Regions from separate parts of the Caproicibacter fermentans genome, predicted to be linked through region 2. Evidence: predicted binding sites of a transcription regulator. Region 2 holds the regulator's gene; the other holds the start of a gene.

Region 1 (4,396 bases), 910 kb from region 2:
GTACGAACCTCGAACGGCGCCCCGCTGTCCAGGAGAAGCTCCACGGTTTCCCGCACGGCGGCGGCGTCGGCTCCGGTGCCGCAAATTTCCTCATAGCGTGCGGACGGCGCCTTGTAATCCACCGCAAAATAGCTGCACGCGCCGCTTTTCAGCACTTCCGAGACCGCTGCGGGATTCGAGCCGTTCGTATCCAGCTTGACCCGGTAGCCGAGGGACTTAAATTCCAGCAAAGTATCGGTCAGCTCGGGCTGCAGGGTCGGTTCCCCTCCGGTTACGACCACGGCGTCGAGCAGGCCCGCGCGCTTTTTCAAAAACGTAAGAACGGCGTTCGGGTCAAGAATTTCATGCGGGCCGGCGAGCAGCGAACGGTTGTGGCAGTAAAAACAGTCGTAATTACAGCCGGGAACGAACAGCACGCAGGAAACAAGCCCCGGATAGTCGACAAGCGAGCTCTTCTGAATCCCCGCGAAAATCATATGGCCTGTTCCTTGATCACATATTTTTTGCGTTCGCGGTATTCTTCCTGCTTGCCGCGGTTAAAGTTCTGAACCGGGCGCAGATACCCGACGACACGGCTCCAGACTTCGGCGGGCTTTCCGCAGTGGGGGCAGGTGAAATGTTCGCCGGCGAGATAGCCGTGGTCGCTGCAGATGGAGAAGGTCGGGGTCAGGGAAATATAGGGGAGCTTGTAGTTGGTGAAAATCTTACGGATCAGGCGCTTGGCGGCCTCGGTGTCGTGAATTTCCTCACCCAGATAGAAATGCAGAACCGTTCCGCCGGTATAAAGAGACTGCAGCTCATCCTGAAGATCAAGCGTTTCAAAAATATCGTCCGTGTACCCGACGGGCAGCTGGGTCGAATTCGTGTAGTAAGGCTCCTGTTCCCCCGCGGTGATGATGTCGGGATAGCGGGCCTTATCCAGCCGGGCAAGGCTGTAGCTGGCGCCTTCCGCGGGCGTCGCTTCCAGATTGTAATAGTGGCCGGTCTCTTCCTGAAGGTTCAGTATGAAGTCGCGCATGTAGTTGAGCGTGTCGACTGCAAACTTCTGCCCTGCTTCCGTTGTCAGGTCACAGTCTTTGCCGTACAAGTTCATGCAGGCTTCGTTCATTCCGATCAGGCCGATCGTGTTGAAATGATTGTACCAGTAATCCCCGGTCTTTGCCTTGACGTCTTTGAGATAATTGCGGGAGTACGGGTACAGTCCGCGCTCGGTCTGCTCCTCAATGACCTTTCTCTTGATTTCGAGACTTTCCTTGGCGATGGTCATTTCTTTCCAAAGGCGCATGCGGAATTCGGATTCCGTTTTGGAAACATAGGCGATGCGCGGCAGATTGACGGTTACAACGCCGATGGACCCGGTCAGAGGATTGGAACCGAACAGGCCGCCCCCGCGCTTGCGCAGCTCGCTTTTGTCGATCCTCAGGCGGCAGCACATGGAAAGCGCGTCTTCGGGGGAGAGGTCGGAGTTGATATAGTTGGAGAAGTAGGGAATTCCGTATTTGCAGGTGATTTCCATAAAACGGTTGACGACGGGGCTGTCCCACTGAAAATCCTTTGTGACGTTGATGGTCGGAATCGGGAAGGTGAACACGCGTCCCTTGCTGTCGCCCTCCATCATCACGTCGCAGAACGCGAGGTTGATGATGTCCATTTCTTTCTGAAAATCACCGTATTTTTCCGGCATCACGGCTCCGCCGACCGTTACGTTCTGGTCGCGCAGCGTGCGGGGGACGACAATATCGAACGTCAGATTTGAAAACGGGCACTGAAAACCGACGCGGGTCGGTACGTTCAGATTGAATATGAACTCCTGAAGCGCTTGCTTGACCGCTTGATAATCCATGTGATCGTAACGGACGAACGGCGCGCAGTAGGTGTCGAACGACGACCAGGCCTGTGCTCCGGCGGTCTCGCCCTGGGTCGTGAACGTGGAATTGACAATTTGCCCCAGAAAAGAACGCAGGTGCTTCGGCGGTTTGGATTCCACCTTGCCGGACACGCCGCCGAATCCGCCCTGAAGAATCTGCCGCAGGTCCCAGCCCGCGCAGTACGGGCCGAAGAATCCGAGGTCGTGAATGTGAATGTCTCCCGACAGATGCGCGTCGCGGATTTCCTGCGGATAAATCTCATGCAGCCAGTAGTTTTTGGTAAACGCTTCGCGGACATAATTGTTCAGTCCGTTGATTGATTTCTGCGTGTTGGCGTTCTCGTTGATTTTCCAGTCGCTGTCGTTCAGATATTCGCCGAACATATTGATCGTCGCGCCGATCAGCGCGTTGGATTCGCGCGCGGAGCGTCTTTTCTCGCGGTACAGAATATAAGCCTTGGCTGTTTTTGCGTGTCCGTTTTCAATCAGGACCTTTTCGACGATGTCCTGAATTCCCTCAACGTCTGCTACGCCCTCCGGGTATTTTTGCGAAGCGATGGAAACAACCTGATCCGCCAGATGTTCCGAAGTGGCGAAATCGTCTCCCCCGACCGCGGTCGCGGCCTTAAAAATCGCCCACACGATTTTTTCCTTTTTAAACAGCGCTTTGGTCCTGTCCCTTTTGATAATATGTGTCAGCATGAACATTCCTCCCGCATTCCCCTTCAGACAGGGCAATATATAGTTTATTGCTTTACTGCGAATACTATATATACTAATATCTATACGGGGATTTGTCAATAGAACGGGAGGGAAAAGAGTTTCAGCCTTTCCGTTTGCCGCGGCAGTCCCGGCAGTAGCCGTAAATTTCAAGGCTGTGTCCGGTCACGTCAAAACCGGTTTTGTCGGTCAGTTCCTTTTCGTAGGATTTCAGCGGGCAGTCGTCCAGCGGGAACATCCTGTGGCAGCCAAGGCAGACCAGATAGTGGCGGTGCTTGTCGTCCAGCTCAAACAGGGCGCCGCACTCTTCCACCGTGCTCAGCCGGCGAACGGCTTTTTTTTCAATCAGAAGCTCCAGAACGCGGTAGACGGTGGAAAGACTGACGGTTTCCCCCTGCTCCCGCAGCCCGAAAAAAATACCTTCTGCCGAAACAGGCCGGCCGCTTTGCTCCAGAATCCCGATGATCTCCCGGCGCTGCCGGGTGTTTTTCAGTCCGCAGCTTTTCAGGCGGCCCTTGCTGTCTTCCATGATGTTTCTTCCTCCCGGGTTCAGAATTTTTAGGAAACACGGCCCTGTTCCCGGCCCCGCAGACCGTACACAATCAGATAGCTCACGGCGGAAAGGATTACAATGCAGGCCCCCGAAGCGATATTCAGCGTATAGGAGAGCCAGAGCCCCGCGAGGCAGAAAACCGCACCGAAGAAGATGGAGTAGCAGATCCGTCTGCCGAAGCTGTTCGTCAGCAGGCCCGCGACAGCCGCGGGCGCGGTCAGAAGCGCCAGCACAAGAATGATCCCGACCACCCGGATCAAAACCACGACGGTCATCGCGACCAGGATCAGCAGGAGATAATTGAGGCGCGCGGTATCGACTCCCATCACGGCCGCGAATTCCTCGTCGAACAGGTAGGCCTTCCAGGTGTCGTAAAAAACGGCCACGGCGGCAAGAACCAGAACCGTGAGGCATGCCATCAGAAGAAGATCGCCGCGCGTCACGGAGAGAATGTTTCCAAACAGATACGAGGTCATGTCGGGCGGGTAACCCGGAGTCAGCGCGACGAAAAGGATTCCCAGCGCCATGCCGAACGACCAGAACAGGCCGATGACAACGTCGGAATGCGTTGTTTTCCTCCGGCTGATTTTTCCGATGGCGAGCGCGCCGCCGACCGCAAACAGAAAAGCGCCGAGAATGGGCTCGAATCCCAGCAGGTACCCAAGCCCCACGCCTCCGTAAGAGGTGTGCGCGATCCCGCCGCTGAGCATGACAAGCTTTTTTTCGATGACGATGACGCCGATGATGCCGCAGACAATGCTGGAAAGCAGACCCGCGGCCAGCGCGTTCTGAAGAAATTGATATTGAAACAAAGCGGAAATCATTTATCGGTCCTCCCCGTGCGTTTTTAAAACCCGATGCGGCACGCCGTGCGCGATCAGGTCGACCGGGCAGCCGTAAAGGGCGTCGACCGTGTTGCGGTCGAGTTCCGGCTCGCCGTGGTAAACCAGACCGCCGTTGAGACAGGCCAGCCGGTGGACCCGGGAGGACACCGCCATCATGTCGTGCGTGACAAGCAGAATCGTCATTTTACGGTTTAGCTCCCCCAGCAGGTCGTAAATCTGTCTGCGCGATTTTGCGTCGACACTTGCGGTCGGCTCGTCCAGCAGAAGAATTTTCGGGTTTTCCGCAAGGGCGCGGGCGACCAGCATCCGCTGGAATTCTCCGCCGGACAGGCCGGAAATCTGCCGGGAGGCGAGCTCTCCGATGCCGACTTCTTGAAGCGCGGCGTCGGCAGCCGCGCGGTCGGCTCCGGA
Region 2 (4,396 bases):
GGGACAACTCTCCGGTAATCAGTCTAAACAAGGTTGTTTTTCCGGAACCGTTGCTTCCTATCAGTCCGACATGGTCGTTTTCCTGTATTTCAAAGGAAATATCGCTCAGCACCACCTGCGTACCGAACGATTTTTCCAGATTTCCGATGCTGAGGTAACCCATGCTCTATTCCTTCCTATGTACACTGCTTGTCAAGCAGGATTCACGGCTTTGATTGCCGTTCAAATCATTATAACGGAATTGCCGGCTGAAATCAAGGACGCGCGCGGTTCCCGGGCAGTTTCCCCTTTATAGGTACATTTTTAAAAGCTCAATGTTTTTCTGACTTTCGGTCAGATATTCTTCTGCAAGCTTTCGGCTTTCCGTGTCGTCGTCGGCGGATCGGTTCATGGATTTCACCAGATCTTTCATCGCGGCGTCCGTACAATGAATGGCAATCTGTGCGATATGGGGGGAGCTTTTATTCCATGAGGTATCCATTTTAATGGAATCACGAAGAACCCGTTCCATCAGCCCCGGCTCCTCTTCCGGATGAAGTCCGTTTCGGCGCAGAATTTCCGCCGACTTTGCCGCGGTGGAGTGGTAAAGCTCTTGCTGCCGCTGAACCTGATATTTTAAGCTTTCATCTTTCACGAGAGGGAGGACCAGCTCGGCCGCCTCCATGCTTAAACGGGAAACGCGAAACAGTTCGTTAACGATCAGATTTCTCTTTTTGTCCCGCCGCATAGAGTTCTCTTCCTTCCTTCAATCATCTTCACTGTATTAGGATACCCGTGACCGATCCTGTTTAATCTGGACTTTTGCTCCCGGCTGGAATATAATAACCAGGAGGTGATTTTATGAGGGCCGGCATTTCCACGGCTTGTTTATACCCGATGCTGCTTGAAGACGCTTATTCCGCGTTGCTGAAGCTGCAATTTCACGAATTTGAAATTTTCATCAATACATTCAGCGAACTGAAGCCGGATTATGTCAGGGAGCTTCGTCTCAGGGCGGAGGATACAGGCAGCCGCATTAAATCGCTGCACCCGTTTACTTCCGGATTTGAAAGTTTCATGCTGTTTTCCGATTATGAACGGCGGTTTCTCGACGGACTTGAAATCTATAAAAGATATTTTGAGGTATGTAATTTACTTGGCGCAGAAATATTTGTTCTCCACGGCAAACGAAGCGATAAGCGCTCGCCTGCCGCCGATTTGCAATATTATGAACGGTACGTCCGGCTGTTTCAACTTGGAAAAAAATTTGGTGTAACCGTTGCACAGGAAAATGTAAATAATTTTTTAAGCGACGACCCGTCTTTTATCTTAAAAATGAAGGAGCACTGCGGCGAGAACTGCGCTTTTGTCCTTGACATTAAGCAGGCGGTCCGCGGCGGGCAGGATCCGTACCGAATTTGTGCCGCGATGGGCGACAAAATCGTTCACGTCCATATGAATGACAATAAGCCCGGATCGGACTGCGTGCTTCCCGGCTGTGGAACAATGAATTATCCGGCATTGATCCGCATTCTGGAAAAATTTGGATTTGACGGGGACCTGATTATCGAGGTGTACCGGAAGAATTTCACCCGGATGGAAGAACTTGTTTCGGCTAAACATGTTGTTGAAGAATTATTATAAAAGATTTCATAGTTTTGCTTGATATTCATACCGTAAATTGGTATAATTAAGCAGAGGTGATTCGAGCGATGAAGTGTCCATATTGCGGTTACGCAGAAAGCAAAGTAATCGATTCACGCCCGACGGACGAGGGGGAACGAATCCGCAGACGCAGGGAATGCCTGAAGTGTTCCAGGCGTTTCACCACCTATGAGGTGATTGAAACGGTACCCATTGTTGTGATCAAAAAAGACAAATCACGGGAGGCCTTTGACCGCAACAAGCTGCTGAACGGATTGCTGCGGGCTTGTGAAAAGCGTCCCGTTTCTATTGAAACGCTGGAAAAAATCGTTGACGAAATTGAAAATATGCTCCAAAATTCTTTGGACCGCGAAGTACCGTCCAGCCTGATTGGTAAATATGCCATGGAAAAATTGAAATCTGTCGATGAAGTTGCGTATGTCCGCTTTGCTTCCGTCTATCGCCAGTTCAAAGATGTCAACACGTTTATGGACGAGCTAAACCGGATCATTAAAAATAAATCGAAATAGTAATTCTGCCGCTTGAAAACGGAAGTTCAGCCGCCAATTGTGAAAAAGTTGGGCGGCTGTTTTTGTGTACCGAAACCACCGGCGGTGCCGGTGAGAGCAAAAAAGCTTTCGCTTAAGCGCCCTGCCGATCCGTCGTTGGGTATTGTGTGAAAAAAGAAATCGTCATCCTGTCTTTGGCACGTGTAATCTGGCAAGAATAACTATATTTAGCGATGAAATGCTTTACTTTGCACAATCCATCATGTAAAATAAGAGAAACTGAATAGGAGTGTTGGAATTGCAGCCAAAATATAAACGAATCTTATTAAAGTTAAGCGGCGAAAGTCTGGCCGGCTCGAAATCCCACGGGATTGATTTCGACAAGGTTCTGGAAATTTGCAGGCCAATAAAACAATGCGCCGATATGGGAGTACAGATCGGCATCGTTGTGGGCGGCGGAAATTTCTGGCGCGGGCGCAGCAGCGGCAAAATGGACCGCACGCGTGCCGATCATATGGGAATGCTCGCCACCACAATCAACGCGCTTGGCGTGGCGGATGCACTGGAACAGCTTGGCGTTCAGGTCCGTGTTCAGACTGCGATTGAAATGAGACAGATCGCTGAACCATATATCCGCAATCGGGCTGTTCGTCATATGGAAAAGGGGAGAGTGGTGGTTTTCGGCTGCGGCACAGGCAACCCGTTCTTCTCCACAGACACGGCTGCAGCCCTGCGCGCCGCCGAAATCGACGCGGATATCGTGCTGAAAGCGACCATGGTTGACGGCGTTTATGACAGCGATCCAAAGACAAACCCGAATGCGGTAAAATTTGATTCGCTGTCTTTCCTTGACGTGCTGAACCGTGGCCTGCAGGTAATGGACAGTACGGCCGCTTCGCTTTGCATGGATAACCATATTCCGATTCTGGTGTTCAGTATCGACCGGCCGGAGAACATTGTAAAAGCGGTCTGCGGCGAGCCGATTGGAACAATTGTAAAAGTTGTAAAGGAGGATTAGTCATGAAAGAAATATTATCTGATGCCGAGAGCCGTATGAAAAAAAGCATTTCCGTTCTTTCGGGCGATTATGCCGCGATTCGCGCGGGCAGGGCCAATCCTGCTGTCCTGGACAAAATTCGGGTGGATTACTATGGCTCGCCGACGGCGATCAATCAGCTTGCCGCCATTTCCGTCAGTGAAGCGCGCGTCCTTACCATTCAGCCGTGGGATACAACCGTATGCAAATCGATTGAACGCGCGATAGAAACTTCCGAACTGGGAATTAATCCGCAGAGCGATGGAAAAATCATCCGGCTTACTTTTCCGCAGCTTTCTGAAGAAAGACGCCGCGACCTCGTGAAAGAAATCAGCAAAATGGCGGAGGAATGCAAGGTCGCGATCCGCTCGATCCGTCGTGACGCGATGGATAAGCTGAAAGTGAAGAAGAAAAACTCTGAGCTGACGGAAGACGATTTAAAAACGGCTGAAAAACACACGCAGGAACTGACGGACAAGTATTGTAAGGAGACGGATAAGGTCTTCGACAACAAGAAAAAGGAAATTTTGGAGATATAAAATTCATGACGGCAAAAATATTGCCCGTACATGTGGGAATTATTATGGACGGCAACGGCCGCTGGGCGCAAAAACGCGGCTTGCCCCGTTCCGCGGGCCATGCGGCCGGAGCGGCGGTTTTTAAAACCATCGTCCGCTATTGCAATCAAATAGGAATCCGTTATCTGACGATTTACGCGTTTTCGACCGAAAACTGGAAACGCCCGCAAAATGAGGTTTTGACGCTGATAAAACTTTTCAAGCAGTATCTCAGCGATGCCTTGACGAATTTTCTTGATGAAAATATTCAGGTTCGCTTTCTTGGGGATGAAACAGCCTTTGACCCCAGACTGAGGGAGTTAATCGACGAGACTGTCCGGGTATCCAAGGACAAGACCGGCATGGTTTTGAATATTGCTTTAAATTACGGCGGTCGTGCAGAGATTGTTCAGGCGGCAAAGGCTTTGGTTCGGGACGTTCAGAATGGAACTTTGCCGCCGGACGAAATTGGAGAAGAGGACTTTGCCCGCAGGCTGTATACCGCCGGGCAGCCTGACCCTGATTTGATCATCCGCCCTAGCGGAGAACAGAGAATTTCCAATTTTCTTTTGTGGCAGTCCGCATATACCGAATATATTTTCATGGACATTCTTTGGCCGGATTTCAAGCCGAATGATCTGGATCGAGCACTGGATCTCTATGCCGCCCGC

Evidence for each region. Region 2 encodes NrdR, which represses ribonucleotide reductase genes. Its sites were predicted from a motif close to CACNANATNTNGTG; they were not measured.
Region 1: a site for NrdR is predicted at 2,632-2,645, ahead of HCR03_RS17235 (ribonucleoside triphosphate reductase). Genes of this name have one in related genera too.

The regions. Positions count from the first base shown of each region.
Region 1 covers NZ_CP060286.1:3,477,040-3,481,435, forward strand. The annotation lists gene HCR03_RS17230 (anaerobic ribonucleoside-triphosphate reductase activating protein) at 1-476, opposite strand, end outside; gene HCR03_RS17235 (ribonucleoside triphosphate reductase) at 473-2,569, opposite strand; gene HCR03_RS17240 (Fur family transcriptional regulator) at 2,691-3,116, opposite strand; gene HCR03_RS17245 (metal ABC transporter permease) at 3,146-3,964, opposite strand; gene HCR03_RS17250 (metal ABC transporter ATP-binding protein) at 3,965-4,396, opposite strand, start outside.
Region 2 covers NZ_CP060286.1:443,690-448,085, forward strand. The annotation lists gene HCR03_RS02180 (ABC-F family ATP-binding cassette domain-containing protein) at 1-163, opposite strand, end outside; gene HCR03_RS02185 (hypothetical protein) at 290-727, opposite strand; gene HCR03_RS02190 (sugar phosphate isomerase/epimerase family protein) at 841-1,623, shown strand; gene nrdR (transcriptional regulator NrdR) at 1,692-2,153, shown strand; gene pyrH (UMP kinase) at 2,431-3,150, shown strand; gene frr (ribosome recycling factor) at 3,153-3,707, shown strand; gene HCR03_RS02210 (isoprenyl transferase) at 3,713-4,396, shown strand, end outside.